4 regions of the Sodalis sp. RH20 genome follow, and region 3 is predicted to be linked to each of the others. Evidence: predicted binding sites of a transcription regulator. Region 3 holds the regulator's gene; each other region holds the start of a gene.
The links. The regulator sigma-54, encoded in region 3, starts transcription at its own class of promoters, with help from an activator protein. The targets are predictions, from matches to a motif close to GTTGGCACANNTTTCGCTNT.
Positions count from the first base shown of each region.

Region 1: glnK (P-II family nitrogen regulator) is a predicted target of sigma-54. The motif match lies at 1,772-1,791, and genes of this name have one in related genera.
Region 2: glnA (glutamate--ammonia ligase) is a predicted target of sigma-54. The motif match lies at 1,404-1,423, and genes of this name have one in related genera.
Region 4: ACL2XM_RS19570 (gamma-glutamyltransferase family protein) is a predicted target of sigma-54. The motif match lies at 3,343-3,362, and genes of this name have one in related genera.

Region 1 is NZ_CP178733.1:3,341,823-3,346,730, reverse strand. It holds gene ACL2XM_RS15490 (SmdB family multidrug efflux ABC transporter permease/ATP-binding protein) at 1-1,522, shown strand, start outside; gene glnK (P-II family nitrogen regulator) at 1,843-2,181, shown strand; gene amtB (ammonium transporter AmtB) at 2,223-3,509, shown strand; gene tesB (acyl-CoA thioesterase II) at 3,616-4,479, opposite strand; gene ACL2XM_RS15470 (YbaY family lipoprotein) at 4,747-4,908, shown strand, end outside.
Region 2 is NZ_CP178733.1:4,713,771-4,718,678, forward strand. It holds gene typA (translational GTPase TypA) at 1-1,132, opposite strand, end outside; gene glnA (glutamate--ammonia ligase) at 1,529-2,938, shown strand; gene glnL (nitrogen regulation protein NR(II)) at 3,076-4,125, shown strand; gene glnG (nitrogen regulation protein NR(I)) at 4,133-4,908, shown strand, end outside.
Region 3 is NZ_CP178733.1:5,499,724-5,504,631, reverse strand. It holds gene kdsC (3-deoxy-manno-octulosonate-8-phosphatase KdsC) at 1-38, shown strand, start outside; gene lptC (LPS export ABC transporter periplasmic protein LptC) at 35-604, shown strand; gene lptA (lipopolysaccharide ABC transporter substrate-binding protein LptA) at 582-1,163, shown strand; gene lptB (LPS export ABC transporter ATP-binding protein) at 1,178-1,903, shown strand; gene rpoN (RNA polymerase factor sigma-54) at 1,951-3,384, shown strand; gene hpf (ribosome hibernation promoting factor) at 3,408-3,695, shown strand; gene ptsN (PTS IIA-like nitrogen regulatory protein PtsN) at 3,802-4,281, shown strand; gene rapZ (RNase adapter RapZ) at 4,393-4,908, shown strand, end outside.
Region 4 is NZ_CP178733.1:4,269,116-4,274,023, reverse strand. It holds gene ACL2XM_RS19580 (AtzE family amidohydrolase) at 1-1,407, opposite strand, end outside; gene hpxX (oxalurate catabolism protein HpxX) at 1,404-1,613, opposite strand; gene ACL2XM_RS19570 (gamma-glutamyltransferase family protein) at 1,713-3,299, opposite strand; gene ACL2XM_RS19565 (MurR/RpiR family transcriptional regulator) at 3,446-4,291, shown strand; gene ACL2XM_RS19560 (transporter substrate-binding domain-containing protein) at 4,521-4,908, shown strand, end outside.

The DNA of each region.
Region 1 (4,908 bases), 2.2 Mb from region 3:
GCTGTTCAACCAAACGGCGCTCGACGTGGTGCAGCAACTGCGCACCGAGGTAATGGACGCCGCGCTGCGCCAGCCGCTGAGCGCCTTTGATACCCAGCCGGTGGGCCAGCTTATCTCGCGGGTGACCAATGATACCGAGGTGGTCAAGGATCTTTACGTCACGGTGATGGCGACGGTGCTGCGCTGTATCGCCCTGGTGGGCGCCATGCTTATTGCGATGTTTATGCTGGACTGGCGCATGGCCGCCATTTCGATGGTGATCTTCCCCGTGGTGGCGCTGGTAATGACGGTGTATCAGCATTTCAGCACCCCGATCGTGCGTCGCCTGCGCGCCTATCTGGCGGATATCAACAATGGCTTTAATGAAGCGATAAGCGGCATGAGCGTCATCCAGCAGTTTCGCCAGCAGGGGCGTTTCGGCCAACGGCTGGCGCAAGCCAGCCACGCCCATTACCTGGCGCGGATGCAGACCCTGAGGCTTGAGGGCTTTTTGCTGCGCCCGCTCCTGAGCCTGCTGTCGGCGTTGGTATTATGCGGGCTGCTGATGCTGTTTAGCTTCAGCCCGGCGGGCACCGTCGGGGTCGGGGTACTGTATGCCTTTATCAATTATCTCGGCCGCTTAAATGAGCCGCTGATTGAACTGACCACCCAGCAATCGATGCTGCAGCAGGCCGTGGTGGCGGGCGAGCGCATCTTTGAACTGATGGACGGCGACCGGCAGCAGTACGGCGACGACGACCGGCCCTTGAGCAGCGGACGTATTGATATTCGCGACCTCAGCTTTTCCTACCGCGATGCCACGCCGGTATTGCGGCATATTTCCCTGTCGGTGCCATCCCGGCGCTTTATCGCGCTGGTGGGGCATACCGGTAGCGGTAAAAGCACCCTGGCTAATTTAATGATGGGCTATTATCCCATCAGCGAGGGCGCGCTATTGCTTGACGGCCGGCCCATCGCCAGCCTGTCGCACCGGGTGCTCAGACAAGGCGTCGCCATCGTCCAGCAGGACCCGGTGGTCATGGCGGACACTGTATTCACCAATATTACCCTGGGGCGTGATATCAGCGAATCCAGGGCCTGGCATGCCCTGGAACAGGTGCAACTGGCGGAACTGGTCAGATCCATGCCGGGCGGCATCCACGCCGGCCTCGGCGAGCAGGGCAATACCCTGTCGGTCGGGCAAAAACAGCTGCTGGCCATGGCCAGGGTTCTGGTCCTCACTCCGCAAATCCTGATCCTCGACGAGGCCACCGCCAATATCGACTCCGGCACCGAGCAGGCGATCCAGCGGGCGCTGGCGGCTATCCGCCACCAGACCACCCTGGTGGTTATCGCGCACCGCTTATCCACCATCGTCGAGGCTGACGAAATTCTGGTGCTACACCGTGGCGAAGCGGTGGAGCGGGGCTCCCACGAGGCGTTGTTAACGCAGCAGGGCCGCTATTTCCAGATGTATCAACTGCAGCAGGCCGGCAGGGCGCTCGCCGCCGACGTCAGGGTGGCCGGCGCGGGGCACGGTTGACGATGTGCGACGGATGTGCCGCCCGTGGGTAGCCCCGGATAAGCATGCTGGGCGCTTAAGCGCAGCGCGCACCGGGATTGAGCATCCCGGCGCCGATATTCCCCCTTCTGCACCGTAATCTGGCGTAGCGCACTAATACAGTGCGCCTCGCTGGTGTATTTTTGCGCGTCGTCGGAGCCAATGCTGCGCCTGAGGCGGGTTTTGCTGTATCAGCGGGCGTCCAACGGTAAATTTCTATTTCAAAACATTTGTGGCACATGCTTTGCTTTACTCAGGCGTAGCGATCGCGAGTTCAGATCCAAATTCTTGAGGGGGAACATATGAAGCTGGTAACCGTGGTGATTAAACCATTTAAATTAGAAGACGTGCGAGAAGCGCTTTCTGCTGTGGGCATTCAAGGGCTGACGGTCACCGAGGTCAAAGGCTTTGGACGGCAAAAGGGCCATGCAGAGCTGTATCGCGGGGCCGAATACAGCGTTAATTTCCTGCCCAAGGTAAAAATTGATATCGCCATTGCCGACGATCAGCTAGATGAAGTTATCGATGTCATCAGTAAAGCGGCGTATACCGGAAAGATCGGCGACGGCAAGATTTTTGTTGCTGAGCTACAACGGGTCATCCGGATTCGTACCGGAGAGACCGACGAAGCAGCACTTTAACGACACACACGCGCGAATTTTGTGGATAGGGATGAATGAAAATGAAGAAACTTGTCTCATTGACCAGCCTCGGCGCAGTAGCATTGTTGCCGACATGGGCCATGGCCGCAGCGCCTGTTGCTGACAAGGCCGATAACGCTTTTATGATGATAAGCACCGCTTTGGTGCTGTTTATGACTTTACCGGGGATTGCCTTGTTTTACGGCGGCCTGCTGCGCGCCAAAAACGTGCTGTCGATGTTGACCCAGGTTGCGGTCACCTTCGCCATGGTCTGCGTGCTGTGGCTGATTTACGGTTACTCCCTGGCCTTTAGCGAGGGCAATCCGTTTTTCGGCGGGTTCGGTTGGACCATGTTGAAGAATATTGAGCTGACGGCGCTGACCGGTACGTTCTATCAACTGATCCACGTCGCGTTTCAATGTTCGTTTGCCTGTATTACCGTCGGTCTGATTGTCGGCGCCCTGGCGGAACGTATTCGTTTCTCCGCGGTGCTGATTTTTGTGCTGGTATGGCTGACCTTTTCCTACCTGCCGATGGCGCATATGGTTTGGGCAGGCGGTTATCTGGCGGCGCAGGGCGCGCTGGACTTCGCCGGGGGTACTGTCGTTCATATCAATGCGGCGAGTGCCGGTTTGGTGGGTGCCTATATGCTGGGCAAACGCTCAGGTTTCGGCAAGGAAGCGTTTAAGCCGCATAACCTGCCGATGGTCTTTACCGGTACCGCGATCCTGTATGTCGGCTGGTTCGGCTTCAACGCCGGTTCCGCCAGCGCCGCCAACGAAATTGCCGCACTGGCTTTCCTCAATACCGTCATGGCTACCGCCGGCGCCATCCTGTCCTGGGTGTTTGTTGAGTGGATGCTGCGCGGCAAGCCTTCCTTGCTGGGCGCCTGCTCCGGTTGTATCGCCGGTCTGGTCGCCATCACTCCTGCCGCCGGCACCGTCGGCGTCGGTGGCGCACTGGTCATTGGCCTGGTGGGCGGCGTAGCCGGGCTTTGGGGTGTGGTTGCCCTGAAAAAATGGCTGCGGGTGGATGATGTCTGCGACGTATTCGGCGTGCACGGCGTGTGCGGTATCGTAGGCTGCCTGCTGACCGGCGTATTCACTTCCGCCTCGCTCGGCGGCGTGGGTTACGCTCAGGGTGTTACCATGGGGCACCAGCTCTGGGTTCAGCTGTTCAGCGTGATCGTCTGTCTGGTCTGGTCCGGCGTCGTGGCCTTTATCGGCTTCAAGATTGCCGATATGGTGGTGGGGCTGCGTGTGTCCGAAGAACAGGAACGCGAAGGCCTGGACGTCAACAGCCATGGCGAAAATGCCTATAACGAATAATTTTCTATGCAGCGCCGGGGCACGATAACCGGCCATGGAAAATCAGCAGGGGCGATTTATCGCCCCTGTTTTCATTTGCGCAAAGCGCCGGGCGGGCCGGGTGGGTTCACACCCCATGGTGCCGCATCACGCCTTCCTGCGCCGTCGAGGCTACCAGCACCCCGTCGCGGCGGAAAATCTGTCCGCGCACAAATCCCCGCGCGCCGGACGCCGAAGGGCTTTCTATCGCATATAACAGCCAATCGTCAAAACGAAAAGGGCGATGGAACCACATCGAATGATCAATGGTGGCGATTTGCACCCCGGGCTCAAGAAACCCCACGCCATGCGGCTGGAGCGCTGTGGGCAGGAAGTTAAAATCGGACGCGTAGCCCAGCAGGAATTGATGGCATTCACGGTCATCCGGCAGTGTGCCCGCAGCCCGCAGCCAAACATAACGCACGGGTTTTTCCACGGCGCCTTTAAACGGGTTATGGAAAACAACCGGACGCATTTCTATCGGCTTTTCACCGGTCAGTTTTCGCCGCAGCGGCTCGGGCAGGCCGGCGGCCAGCGGCAGCGCGATATCCCGCTCCGAGGGCAACCCCTCGGGGGCGGGCACCTGGGGCATCGGGCTTTGGTGCTCAAAGCCCGTTTCTTCCGCCTGAAACGAGGCCGTCAGGTAAAATATCGGCAGGCCCTGCTGAATGGCGCTGACATGACGGGCGCTGAAACTGTTGCCATCGCGCAGCTCGGCCACCTGATAGACAATGGGCAAGCTGACGTCGCCGGGGCGTAAAAAATAGCTGTGAAAGGAATGGACATGCCGCGCCGGGGGGACCGTCTGCCGCGCGGCGTACAAAGCCTGGGCCACCACCTGCCCGCCGAAGACCCGCGGCAGGCCCAAATCCTCGCTTTGACCGCGAAAAAGGCCTTCCTCCAGCTTTTCCAGGGTGATCAGATTCAATAGATGATCGATTTTACGGGTCATAACTACGCTCCAGTAACCAGGGTCTTCACTGCGGGTAAACGCATGACGGGTGCCGGCATAGCGTCGGGGCGCCGAACCTCCCAGGCCGGCCATGACAGCCCGCTTTAATGAGCATAACCGCAAACGTGTCCGGTGCGAATGCAACCGACAGGAAAATATCAGGATTCTGTGCCATGATTAAATCATTAGGTGGTTCAGCCACCAAGACTTCACCGCCGCTTGGTATCGGTGAAATGATGAGCTAATAATAAGAAGGAGAGATAAATCATGAAACTCTGGCAAGTAGTAGGTGGCGCTGCGCTAGCGGTCACCTTGGCGGGATGCGCTGATAAAGGCCATCAGGTGGCTACCCCGGCGTTCAAAACCCCGGGCACCGCTGAACAAGCCGAAGCGTTAAGGCAACCCAGCGTTTCCGGCACCGTTTGGATC
Region 2 (4,908 bases), 790 kb from region 3:
AACCTTCACGCCGCATGTTTTCGATCAGCACCGACAAATGCAGCTCGCCGCGGCCCGAGACCAGGAAGGTGTCCGGATCGACGGTTTCTTCCACGCGCAGGGCCACGTTGTGCACCAGCTCTTTGTTCAGGCGCTCAAGGATCTGGCGGGAGGTGACGTATTTGCCTTCCTTGCCGCAGAACGGCGAGGTGTTGACGCCGAACGACATGGAAACGGTAGGTTCGTCCACCGTCAGCGGCGGCAACGCTTCGACCAGGGCCTGATCGCAAATGGTATCGGAGATATTCAGCTCGCCAAGGCCGGTAACGGCGATGATATCACCCGCTTCCGCCAGCTTGGACTCGATGCGCAGCAGGCCCATATGGCCCAGCACCTGGCCCACTTTGCCGTTGCGACGCTTACCTTCATGGTCGATGATGGTAACAGACTGGTTCGGTTTAACCGAGCCGCGTTTGATGCGGCCGATACCGATGACGCCAACATAGCTGTTGTAGTCAAGCTGCGAAATCTGCATCTGGAACGCGCCGTCGCTGTCGACGTTCGGCGCTTCGACGTTCTTGACGATGGATTCAAACAGCGGGGTCATGTCGCTGGCCATGTTCTCGTGCTCATAGCCCGCAACACCGTTTAACGCGGAGGCATATATGATCGGAAAATCCAGTTGCTCATCGGTTGCGCCGAGGTTGACAAATAAATCAAACACCTGGTCCACTACCCAATCAGGGCGGGCGCCGGGACGGTCGACTTTATTGATGACCACAATGGGTTTGAGACCGTAAGCAAAGGCTTTCTGGGTCACGAACCGGGTTTGCGGCATGGGTCCGTCCATGGCGTCGACCAGCAGCAATACCGAGTCAACCATGGACATCACGCGCTCAACCTCGCCGCCGAAATCGGCATGTCCGGGGGTATCAACGATGTTGATACGGTAGTCGTGCCAGTTAATAGCGGTATTTTTAGCGAGGATGGTAATCCCGCGCTCTTTCTCCAAATCGTTGGAGTCCATGACGCGCTCGGTGGCGTCGTTGCGGTCACCCAATGTTCCGGATTGTTGCAACAGCTTATCGACCAGGGTAGTTTTACCATGGTCGACGTGCGCGATGATGGCGATGTTACGCAAATTTTCGATCACAACTTTGCCTCAGGCATTAGAAATAGCGCGTTATTGTACACGTAATAAGCGAGGGACTAAACAAGATCGCGACGATCTCTGCATTTGCGTCATTTTTGACGCTTCGTCATCCCTTTCTCAGTGCATTATTTCACCTCGCCCCATTTATTGCACCAAAATAGTGCCCACTTACTGCCCAAATGCACTAATATAGCGCTATCCCACCAATCTGGTGCAGGCGGACTTTGGTTAATAAGGCCGGAAACGCGGCCCTTCTCATCATTTTGGCAATGTTGGCACACTTTTAGCTACTGTTTATACCAGTCCAGTTTAGCCTAGCCCAGCTAAGTTAAATAAAATTCGATCCATACGATTTCGTTCCACGACGACAATGGCACATCCGGGAGAATACAAGTTATGTCCGCTGAACACGTTTTGACGATGCTTAACGAGCACGAAGTAAAATTCGTCGACCTGCGTTTCACTGATACGAAAGGTAAAGAACAGCACGTCACTATACCAGCCCATCAGGTAGATGCCGACTTCTTTGAAGATGGAAAAATGTTTGACGGCTCCTCCATTGGCGGCTGGAAAGGCATTAACGAGTCCGACATGGTGCTGATGCCCGATGCCAGCACGGCGATGCTCGACCCCTTCTATGAAGAAACCACCCTGATTATCCGTTGCGACATCCTTGAGCCTGCCACCATGCAAGGCTACGATCGCGACCCGCGTTCCATCGCCAAACGCGCCGAAGAGTTTCTGAAAACCTCCGGCATTGCCGATACCGTGCTGTTTGGGCCGGAACCTGAATTTTTCCTGTTTGACGATATCCGCTTTGGTTCGTCCATTTCCGGTTCCCATGTCGCTATTGACGACGTTGAAGCCGCATGGAATACCGATAAAGTTTACGAAGGCGGCAATAAAGGCCATCGTCCCGGCATCAAAGGCGGTTATTTCCCGGTTCCCCCGGTGGATTCATCACAGGATCTGCGTTCCGCCATGTGTTTGACCCTGGAAGAAATGGGCCTGGTGGTTGAAGCTCATCACCATGAAGTCGCCACCGCCGGCCAGAACGAAATCGCCACCCGCTTCAACAGCCTGACGAAAAAAGCCGACGAGATCCAAATTTATAAATATGTCGTGCATAACGTTGCCCATGCCTTCGGCAAAACGGCGACCTTTATGCCGAAACCGATGTTCGGCGATAACGGCTCGGGCATGCACTGCCATATGTCGTTGACCAAAGACGGCAATAACCTGTTCTCCGGCGACAAGTACGGCGGCCTGTCCGAAACCGCCTTGTTCTACATTGGCGGCGTCATCAAACATGCCAAGGCCATCAACGCCCTGACCAACCCGACCACCAACTCCTACAAGCGTCTGGTCCCGGGATATGAAGCGCCGGTTATGCTGGCCTACTCCGCCCGCAACCGCTCAGCCTCCATCCGTATCCCGGTGGTCGCCAGCCCGAAAGCCCGTCGTATCGAAGTGCGCTTCCCGGACCCGGCCGCCAACCCATACCTGGCGTTTGCCGCCCTGCTGATGGCCGGTCTGGACGGGGTTATCAACAAAATCCATCCTGGCGATGCCATGGACAAAAACCTCTACGATCTGCCGCCGGAAGAAGCGAAAGAAATCCCACAGGTGGCCGGTTCGCTGGAAGAAGCCCTTAAGGCGCTGGACGCGGATCGCGAGTTCCTGACCCGTGGCGGTGTTTTCACCGACGACTCCATCGACGCCTATATCACTTTACGCACGGAAGAAGTAGACCGTATTCGCATGACGCCGCATCCGGTGGAATTCGAGCTGTATTACAGCGTATAACTTGACGTTTTTTTGTTGCCGTGGAAACTTTCAGCCCATCTTCGGATGGGCTTTTTTCTCCAGCAAAGCTTGCGCGCAGCCATGCGCATGACGACATAACGGACTAAATGCACTGGTAGAGTGCGGGAGACTGCTTTATGGCTACAGGCTCATTGCCCGATGCTGGGCAGATCCTTAATTCCCTGATCAACAGCATATTGCTGCTGGATAATGACCTTGCCGTTCATTACGCCAATCCGGCGGCGCAACAACTTTTAGCGCAAAGCTCGCGCAAGCTTTTTGGCACGCCGTTGCCTGAGCTGCTGGGCTATTTTTCGCTCAACGTCGAACTGATGCGCGAAAGCCTTAACGCCGGCCAGGGGTTTACCGATAACGAGGTCACGTTGGTGGTTGACGGGCGGGCGCATATCCTTTCCCTTACCGTGCAACGCCTGCCCGAGGATTTTTTCCTGATGGAGCTGGCGCCGATGGATAATCAGCGCCGCCTCAGCCAGGAACAGATTCAGCATGCCCAGCAGGTGGCGGCACGGGATCTGGTGCGCGGCCTGGCCCATGAAATCAAAAACCCGCTGGGCGGTCTGCGCGGCGCGGCGCAACTGCTGGCCAAAGCATTGCCCGATCCCTCGCTGCTGGAATACACCAAGGTGATCATTGAACAGGCCGACCGCCTGCGCAACCTGGTCGACCGATTGCTCGGGCCGCAGCAGCCCGGCATGCACGTTACGCAAAGCATTCACCAGGTGGCCGAGCGGGTTTTCCAACTGGTCTCGCTGGAAAAGCCGGATAACGTCACTCTCCTGCGGGATTACGATCCCAGCCTGCCTGAACTGGCTCACGATCCCGATCAAATGGAACAGGTATTGCTGAATATTACCCGTAATTCGCTGCAGGCGCTGGGTGAAGACGGTGGCACGATCACGATACGCACCCGTACCGCGTTCCAGTTAACGTTGCACGGCGTTCGTTATCGTTTGGTAGCGCGAATTGATATAGAAGACGACGGCCCGGGCGTACCGGCGCAATTACAGGATACGCTGTTCTACCCCATGGTCAGCGGCCGTGAGGGCGGGACCGGTTTAGGGTTATCCATTGCCCGCAGTCTTATCGATCAAAATTCGGGTAAAATTGAATTCAACAGTTGGCCGGGGCATACCGAATTTTCGGTGTTCCTGCCTATTCGCCAGTGAGGTCACTATGCAACGAGGGATAGTCTGGATCGTCGACGACGATAGCTCCATCCGCTGGGTGCTTGAACGCGCCCTCACTGGAGCCGGACTGACTTGCGCCACTTTTGAAGGCGGCAATGAAGTGCTGGAAGCGCTCTCCACCCAAACTCCGGACGTATTGTTATCAGATATCCGCATGCCAGGCATGGACGGCCTGGCATTACTTAAACAGATTAAACAGCGCCATCCGATGCTGCCGGTCATCATCATGACCGCACACTCCGATTTGGACGCCGCGGTCAGCGCTTACCAGCAGGGCGCGTTTGATTACCTGCCCAAGCCGTTCGATATCGATGAGGCGGTGGCGCTGGTTGAGCGCGCGGTCAGCCACTATCTGGAACAGCAGCAGCCGGCGCGCGCGCAGCCGCCTAATGGCCCGACTACCGATATCATTGGCGAGGCGCCGGCCATGCAGGACGTCTTCCGCATTATCGGACGCCTGTCCCGCTCCTCCATCAGCGTCTTGATTAACGGTGAATCCGGTACCGGTAAGGAACTGGTTGCCCATGCCCTGCACCGCCATAGCCCGCGCGCCAAGGCATCGTTCATCGCGCTGAATATGGCGGCAATCCCGAAGGATTTGATTGAATCGGAACTGTTCGGCCATGAGAAAGGCGCCTTTACCGGCGCCAATCAGGTACGCCAGGGACGTTTTGAGCAAGCGGACGGCGGTACCCTGTTCCTGGACGAAATCGGCGATATGCCGCTGGATGTCCAGACCCGCCTGCTGCGCGTATTGGCGGA
Region 3 (4,908 bases):
AAGGGAAGCTTGATGATGCCAAAGGGCAGTCGGTATGAGTAAAACAAGATGGTGGGTCACCCTACTGCTGGTATTGGTGGTCCTGGTGCTAATCGGCCTGAACCTGACCGATAACGACGGCAGCCAGAACGCGGTGGCGCCCGATGCCGGCGAACCCACCTACCAGAGCGAACATACCATTACCCTGGTATACAATCCGTTGGGCGCCATGAATTATCGCTTGATCTCCGAGCACGTCGAGCACTTCGCCGTCGAGCAGATTAGCTGGTTTACCCAGCCGGTGGCGACGATGTACGATGAGAATAAAGTCGCCACCTGGACAGTCCGGTCCGATCGGGCCAAGCTGACCAATGATAAAATGCTTTATTTATACGGCCATGTTCAGGTTGACAGTCTGACCGAAACCTCGCAACTGCAGCGTATCAGAACCGATAACGCGGTGGTGAATCTTGTTACGCAGGATGTTTCCTCCGATGACGAGGTGACCCTATATGGCATCGGATTTAACTCTAAAGGCATGAAAATGCGCGGAAACCTGCGGAACAAGACTGCCGAGCTGATTGAAAAGGTTAAGACCTCTTATGAAATCCAAAATCCAAAATAACATCTGTTACGTTTTTGCGGCCGGCGCGCTGCTGCTGGCGAGCGCCAATGCCCTGGCGCTGACCGGCGATACCGACCAGCCGATCAATATTGATTCCGAGCAGCAGGCCGTCGATATGCAGACCAATGTCGTCACCCTTACCGGTACGGTGGTGGTCAAACAAGGCTCCATCGACATCCGGGCGGATAAAGTGGTCATCACCCGCCCCAACGGCGAACAGGGCAAGGAAGTGGTCGAGGGTTACGGCAATCCGGTGACGTTTTACCAGATGCAGGACAACGGCAAGCCGGTGAAGGGCCATGCGCAAAAGGTCCGCTATGAGCTGGCCAACGATTTTGTGGTGCTGACCGGCGACGCTTATCTCGAACAGCTCGACAGCAACGTCAAGGGCGATCGCATCACTTACCTGGTGAAACAACAGCAAATGGAAGCCTTCAGCGACAAGGGCAAACGGGTCACCACCGTATTGGTGCCGTCCCAGCTGCAGGATAAGAACCCGGCGGGCGCGGCACCCAAAGCGTCCTCAGCGCCCAAGGCGCCCAAATCCGGCAATAAATAAGAGTAATTGAACCCATGGCAACATTAATCGCAGAAAACCTGGCTAAAGCCTACAAGGGCCGACATGTGGTGGAAGACGTCAGCCTCAAGGTCAGCTCAGGGGAAATCGTCGGGTTGCTGGGGCCGAACGGGGCCGGCAAGACCACCACGTTCTACATGGTGGTCGGCATCATCCAGCGCGACGCCGGGCGCATTATTATCGATGACGACGATATCAGCCTGCTACCGTTGCATACCCGCGCCCGGCGCGGCATCGGCTACCTGCCGCAGGAAGCGTCGATTTTCCGCCGCCTGAGCGTGTTTGATAACCTGATGGCGGTATTGCAGATCAGAAACGATCTCAGCGCTTCGCAGCGCGACGACCGCGCCAATGCGCTGATGGAAGAATTCCATATCGCCCATCTGCGCGATAACCTGGGGCAATCATTATCCGGCGGCGAGCGGCGGCGGGTGGAAATTGCCCGCGCCCTGGCGGCCAACCCTAAATTCATCCTGCTTGACGAGCCCTTTGCCGGCGTCGACCCGATTTCCGTCATCGATATCAAGAAAATCATTGAACATCTGCGCGATAGCGGCCTGGGCGTGCTGATTACCGATCATAACGTACGCGAAACATTGGACGTCTGCGAGCGCGCCTATATCGTAAGCCAGGGACATCTTATCGCCCATGGCACACCCGCCGAAATCCTTCAGGACGAGCAGGTGAAGCGTGTTTATCTGGGCGAAGAGTTCCGCCTCTGATAAGGTGTCCTGAAGTGAAAGCCCCAAGAGGTTAATTAACGCATTATATGAAGCAAGGTTTGCAACTCAGGTTTAGTCAGCAACTCGCCATGACTCCGCAGTTACAGCAAGCAATACGCCTGCTGCAACTGTCTACGCTTGAACTTCAGCAGGAGATTCAAACCGCGCTGGAAAGCAACCCCTTACTTGAGCAAACCGATGTCCATGAAGAAATAGACTCACACGACGTACCCGACAGCGAATCGCTTGATACCCGCGAGGCGATGGAGCAGAAGGACATGCCGGAAGAACTGCCGCTTGACGCCACCTGGGACGAAATGTACTCGGCGGGCACGCCCTCGGGCACCGGCACCGACTACCGCGACGAAGAACTGCCGATTTACCAGGGCGAAACCATCCAGACCCTGCAGGATTACCTGATGTGGCAGGTGGAGCTGACGCCGTTTTCCGATACCGATATCGCCATTGCCACCTCCATCGTCGACGCGGTGGATGAAACCGGTTACCTGACGGTGCCGCTGGAAGATATCCTCGAGTGCATCGGCGACGACAGCGTCACCATGGACGAAGTAGAAGCGGTATTAAAACGCGTGCAGCGCTTTGATCCGGTGGGCGTGGCGGCGCGGGATCTGCGGGATTGCCTGCTGATCCAGCTATCGCAGCTGTCGAAGGATTTTCCTTACCTGAACGAAGCCAGGCTTATCGTCAGCGACTATCTCGATCTGCTGGCCAGCCATGATTTCCGCAGCCTGCTGCGATCCACCCGCCTAAAGGAAGACGTGCTGAAATCCGCCATGGCGCTGATCCAATCCCTCGATCCCCGGCCCGGCCAGTCAATCAATACCACCGAATCGCAATATGTCATCCCGGACGTCCTGGTGCGCAAGGTGCATAATCGCTGGACGGTGGAGCTCAATACCGACAGCATTCCCAATCTTAAAATCAACCAGCAATACGCCGCGCTCGGCAATACCACCCGCAATGACTCGGACGGACAATTTATCCGCAGCCATTTGCAGGAAGCGCGCTGGTTAATCAAAAGCCTGGAAAGTCGTAATGACACGCTGTTAAAAGTGACCCGCTGCATCGTGGAGCAGCAACAGGCGTTTTTCGATCAGGGAGAGGAGTATATGCGGCCCATGGTGCTGGCGGATATCGCCCAGGCGGTGGAGATGCACGAATCGACGATATCCCGCGTCACGACGCAAAAATATCTGCACAGCCCGCGCGGCATTTTTGAACTGAAATATTTTTTCTCCAGCCACGTCAATACCGAGGGGGGAGGCGAAGCGTCTTCTACGGCCATTCGTGCGCTGGTGAGAAAATTAATCGCCGCGGAAAACCCGGCGAAGCCGCTAAGCGATAGCAAGCTGACCACCCTGCTTTCCGATCAGGGCATTATGGTGGCGCGGCGAACCGTGGCAAAATACCGAGAGTCTTTGTCCATCCCGCCGTCAAACCAGCGTAAGCAAATGGTTTGACCTCTACAGAGAAGGAAGACACTATGCAGCTGAATATTACCGGACAGCGCGTTGAAATCACCGATGCTTTGCGCGATTTCGTGACGACGAAATTTTCCAAGCTGGAACAATACTTCGACCGGATCAATCAGGTATATATTGTTCTGAAGATCGAAAAAGTCCAGCAGATTGCCGAAGCGACGATCCATGTCAACGGCGGTGAGCTGCACGCGACGTCAGAGGCGGACGATATGTATGCCGCCGTCGATTTGCTGATCGACAAGCTGACGCGCCAGTTGAACAAACATAAAGAGAAACTGAAACAGTACTGAATTCACTGTAGCCATTATCGCTACCTAACCTCACATCGGCTCGTTATCCGTACGATAACGGGCCGATGAGTCTTAAAGGTGAAACAAGCGCCTTAAGTGAAATGAAATGACTAACGATACAGCTTTGCAAATAAACACGGTGTTAAGCCTTGAGTGCACCCGCGGCTCCATCCACTGCCAGAGCAAAAAGCGCGCGCTGGAAATTATCAGCGAGCTGGCGGCCAAGCAGCTCAACCTGGCGCCGCAGGTGGTGTTCGAGGCCGTATTGACCCGTGAACGCATGGGCAGTACCGGTATCGGCAACGGTATCGCCATCCCGCACGGCAAGCTGGAAGAAGACACCCTGCGCGCGGTCGGTGTGTTTATCCGCCTGGAGCAGCCCATTGCCTTTGATGCGATAGATAACCAACCGGTGGATTTGCTGTTTGCGCTATTGGTGCCGGCCGAGCAGTGTAAAACCCATTTGCACACCCTGGCCCTGGTGGCCAAGCGCCTGGCCGATAAAACGGTCTGCCGTCGCCTGCGCGCCGCGCAAAGCGATGAAGAGCTGTATGCCATAATGACGGAAACGGAAGCCGGGTCTTAACGCGCCGGGTCGGATTGCCTGCCCGGCGCTGTACCGACCAGCGGGGAGTCATTGGCGCGATTACGGCAAGCGTGGCCAATGGGTCAATAAAAATACCAGAGGGGAGTCGTCATGGTGCTGATGATTGTCAGCGGTCGATCCGGTTCAGGGAAATCAGTCGCGCTGCGCGCGCTGGAAGATATGGGGTTTTATTGCGTCGATAACCTGCCGGTGGTGCTGCTGCCGCAATTGGCCAATACGCTGGCCGACCGGAATATCTCCGCCGCGGTGAGCATTGATGTGCGCAATATGCCCGAGACGCCGGAGATTTTCGAGCACGCCATGGACAACCTGCCGCAAAGCTTTTCGCCGCAGCTGTTGTTCCTCGACGCCGATCGCAGCACCCTAATCAGGCGGTATAGCGATACCCGGCGCCTGCATCCGTTATCCAGCAAGAATCTGTCGCTGGAAAGCGCCATTGATGAAGAGAATGAACTGCTGGAACCGCTGCGCTCCCGCGCGGATCTGATTATCGATACCACGGAAATGTCGGTGCATGAGCTGGCGGAAATGCTGCGCGCCCGGCTGCTGGGCAAACGCGAGCGCGAGCTGACCATCGTGTTCGAGTCTTTCGGCTATAAGCACGGC
Region 4 (4,908 bases), 1.2 Mb from region 3:
GGCCGCTTTTTGGCAGGCGGCGGTCGCCGCTACCACGCCGCTTTGCTCCAGCGCCCGCGCGGCGCGCAGGCAGAGATCCTCACGCCACGGCGCGGCGATCAGCTGCACGCCGATCGGCATCCCGCCCGCGATGGTGAGCGGTACGGTCACCACCGGCAGACCCAGAAACGACACCGGCTGGGTCAGCATGCCCATGCTGGCGCGCACCGGCAGCGCCTGGCCATTAACGGTAAACGTGTCCTGGCCGATAAGCGTGGCGCAGCAGGGCGTGGCCGGCGCCAGCAAAATATCCCAGTGGGCGAATAGCGGCTGGATGCGCTCCTGCAAATAGCGGCGAAAACGCTGCGCCTGGATATACCACGCGGAAGGGAGCATCGCGCCGGCCAGCAGGCGCTCGCGCGACAGCGGCTCAAAACGGTGCGGCTCCCGCCGCAACGCCGGCAGGTAACGGTTGCCTCCCTCCGACGCGCTGAGGATAAAGGCCGCCGAGCGGGCGAGCGCCGCCTCGGGGAACATCACCTCTTCGTCCGCGCCCAGCGCCCGGGCGACGGTGTCCAGCGCCCTGGCGGCATCCGCGTCGCACCAAGCGCGGAAATACCCGCCCAGCACCGCGCAGCGCAGCCCCTCCTGTCCCCGGTCCAGCAGCGGCAGCGTCGGGCTGACCGGCCGGTCGGCCTGGAACCCGTCCCCGGGGTCAATGCCCTGCAACGCGTCATAGACCGCGCTGAGATCTTCACAGCACAGCGCCATCGGCCCGATATGATCCAGACTGGCGACAAATGAATGCGTACCGCCGCGCGACAGCCGGCCAAAGGTGGGTTTTAAGCCCAGGATGCCGCACAGTGACGACGGCACCCGGATGGAACCGTTGGTATCGCTGCCCAGGGAAAACTTTACCAGCCCGGCGGCCACCGCGGCGGCCGACCCGCCGGAGGAGCCGCCGGCGATGCGCGCCGGGTCGCGTGGATTGCGGGTAGCGCCATAATGGCTGTTCTCGGTGGTAAAACCATAGGCGTAGGCATCCATATTCAGCATGCCGGACAGCAGGGCGCCGCTGCCGGCCAGTTTGGCCACCGCCCAGGCGTCCCGCTGCGCCGCGGCGCGATCGCTGTACAGGCTGGCGCCGGCCAGGGTTGTTTCGCCCGCCACGTCAAACAGGTTTTTCACGCCATAAGGGACGCCCGCCAGCGGCGGCAGGGGGGAGCCGGCACGGCGCAGCGCGTCCAGGGCGTCGGCTTCGCTTAACATTCTCTGCGCCGTGACCCGGGTCCAGGCGTTCAGCGCCGGATTGGCGGCGTCGATGGCGTCCAGGACGGCGCGGGCGATCTCACGGGCCGATACCTCGCCCCCGGCCAGCAGGGCGGTGATCTCGGCTATCGATAATGACGCCAGGGTGGTGATGTTCATGCCTTATAGACTCCCGCCACGTCCAGCCGGTCATCCAGCGGAAAGGCCATCAGTGGGGCCGCCATGGCGGCGATGCGCTCAAACTGCGCCAGCAGCTCCGCGCGCCTGGCGTCATCAAGCTTAAGCGCCAGCACGCTTTCCATCTGGCGGATATAGGCCGCGCAATCGATGGGAACGGCATCGCCAGGCGGGGAATCGTTTGGCATTGAGTCGCCGGGCGCTGAATCGCCCGGTACTGAAACCATGGGTACCGCATCGGTCGGAATCAAGGGCTTATCCATCAGGTTCTCCAGGTTTTGCTAACACTAAAATCCGGCGGCGCTGCCGTTGCTGCGCGGGTCAAACGCGCCCTCCAGCATCCCGTTGGTATGGCGCACTATCGCGCCGGCGTGTCCGACCGCTTCGCTGAAATCCGGCAGGGACTCCACCTCGTGGCCGAGCACGCGCAGGGCATCAAAGGTGGCGCCGCTAAAACGCCCTTCGAGTTTCAGGGTATCGGTGGCCTGCCCCCAGGTCCGCCCCAGCAGCCAGCGGGGCGCGTTGACGGCTTGCTGCAACGGCATGCCCTGCATGATATGGCGGGTAAATATCGCCGCCTGGGTCTGCGGCTGGCCGTCCCCGCCCATGGCGCCGTAGACCATGACCCGGCCGTCATGCAGCTTTGCGGCGGCCGGATTAAGCGTATGGAACGGATATTTGCCCGGCGCCAGCGCCCGCAAATGCCCGGGCTCCAGGCTAAAGGCGGCGCCGCGGTTTTGCCACAATATACCGCTTTTCGGCAGCACCACGCCGCTGCCGAATTCGTGGTAAATGCTCTGGATAAAGGACACCGCCAGCCCGCTGCTGTCCACCGTGCCCATCCATACCGTATCCCCCGGCGCCAGCATACTGCCCCAGGGCGCGGCGCGTTCGGCGTCCACCCGGCGCGCCAGGCCGTCCAGGAAAGCGGGCGCCAGCAGGGCGTCAGGATCGCAGGCCAGGTGCGCCGGGTCGGTGATAACTTCATCGCGCAGCGCGAACGCCAGCTTGGTGGCCTCGACGATGCGATGGATGGTCTGGGTTTCAGACTGCGCGGCCATGGACAGGCGATCGGTAATGCCGAGGATGGCCAGCGACACCAGGCCCTGGGTGGGTGGCGCCAGGTTAAACAGCTCGCCTTTGCCGTGCGCCAGGCGCAGCGGGGCGCGCCGTCTGGCGCGGTAAGCGGCCAAATCCGCGGCGGTGACCGGCATGCCGATCGCCTTCATTTCCTGGGCCATGCCGGCGGCTACCGGGCCGCGGTAAAAACTGTCCAGTCCCTGCTCCGCCAGGGCGATAAGGGTTTCGGCGAGCCGCGGCTGGGTAAAGCGGCTGCCGGCCAGCGGAATCTCCCGATGGGGAAAAAACACCCGGGCAAAATCCGCCCGGCCCGCCAGTTCGGAGAATTTGGCGCGGGAAGCCTGTTCCTGCGACAGGGAAACCGGCATGCCGTCGGCGGCATAACGGATGGCGTCCGCGAGCAGGCTTGATAGCGGCAGCCGCGGGTAGCCCATTTCCGCCGAGAGCGACAGCGCCTCAGCCCAGCCGGCCACCGTGCCCGCCACCGTCAGCGCCGACATCGCGCCGCGATGGGGGATAAGCGCCTCATCCCGGTAAAAATCGAAGGTCGCCAGCGAACCCGCCGGGCCGCCGGCATCGATGGCGACCGGCTCGCCGCGCGGCGGCACGATAAGCCAGAAACCATCGCCGCCCAGGCCGTTCATATGCGGGTAGACCACCGCGATGGACGCGGCGGCGGCCACCATCGCTTCAATGGCGTTGCCGCCCGCGCGCAGGACGGCCAGCGCGCTTTCACTGGCAAGATGATGAGGCGTTACCGCCATGCCCATCGGCGCCATGGAACTGTTGTTCATCGTGGTCAATATCTCTTGTTAACGGGCGGAGGCTGGCAACAGTTAAGCAAGAGGCGTTCCAACCCGCGCCGCCGGATTCATTTGCCTGCGCCGCGGCAGGATATGCTAGGGTAATATGAAACAAAGGTTGCAGCCGGGAAGGAGATATGAAGCAATTCGATGAGCGCCTGCGCGCCGCTTATGCGCAGCTTTCACCGCAGGAACAGCGGGTCGCCGCGTTTATCCTCGATCATTTCGACGATCTGATCAGTTATAACAGCGCGGAGCTGTCGCGTTTAAGCGGCGTCTCCAAGGCGACCGTCAGCCGGCTGTTCAAACGCCTGGGTTATGATAACTATCGCCAGATGCGCGACGAACTGCGGGTGTTGCGCCAAAGCGGGATGCCGTTAACCGATAGCCGCGACGCGGTCCAGGGCAACACGCTGTTGTCACGGCATTACAAACAGGAAATGGCTAACCTGACCTACTGGGTCAACCGGCTGGACGGCGCGCAGTTTTCCGCGGTGATAACGGCGATGGATAATGCCCGGCGTCTGTGTCTGGTGGGCTTGCGCAACAGCTATCCGGTGGCGATGCACCTGCGCCAGCAACTGCTGCAGGTGCGCGGGCGGGTGAGCCTGCTGCCGCAGCCGGGGCAGACGCTGGCCGAAGAAATAGTGGATCTGACCGCCGAGGATATGGTGGTGGTGGTGGCGTTTCGCCGGCGCACGCCGCAAATCCGGCCGTTATTATTGCAGCTTAAAAATAACGCCGTGCCGGTGCTGCTGATAAGCGAGCCCCAGGCGCAGGCGCTGATTCCGCTGGCGCGCTGGCATATCGCCGCAACGCTTGACAGCGTATCGGCGTTTGATTCCTACTCGTCTGCCATGAGCCTGGCGAACCTTATCAGCAACGCATTGCTGCATCATACCCTGGCCCAGGGACGGGCGCGCATCCACAGTATCGCCGATGGGTATGGCGAACTGGATGAGCTTGAACCCCGGGGTTCATAAAAAAACAGCGCGACATAGCGGTGCGCTTGCACTTTATGGGTGCGTTATTTTCCCGCCGCAGGGCCAAGGCTTTGCCATTCTTGTTAGCATAACCCCGCTTATGGCGGGGCAGGCCTGATGTTTTCCCTTTGCGTCCCCCGGAGTGAATCGATGGTTTCATTTGGCACATTAGTTGCAGATAATTAGCCTGAGAATCATTTGTTTCATTACTTCATCTTGGGAACCCGGTATGCAAATCAGAAAACAGCTTATAGCCCTGGCGGGCGCGGTCCTGTTGTTTACCCAGGCGGGGGCGGCCCTGGCCGATCAGTTACAGCAAATCCAGCAGCGCGGCGTGCTGCGGGTCGCCATTCCACAGGACTTCCCCCCTTTTGGGTCGGTCGGCACCGATCTGCAGCCCCAGGGCTACGATATCGACATGGCGCGTTACCTGGCCGACAAGATGAAGCTGAAATTGCAACTGGTGCCGGTGACCAGCGCCAACCGGGTGCCTTATTTGCAAACGGACAAGGTCGATCTGGTGATTTCCAGTTTGGGTAAAAACGCCGAGCGCGAAAAAACCATTGATTTCAGCCGCGCTTACGCGCCGTTTTTCCTCGGCGTCTTCGGGCCGAAGG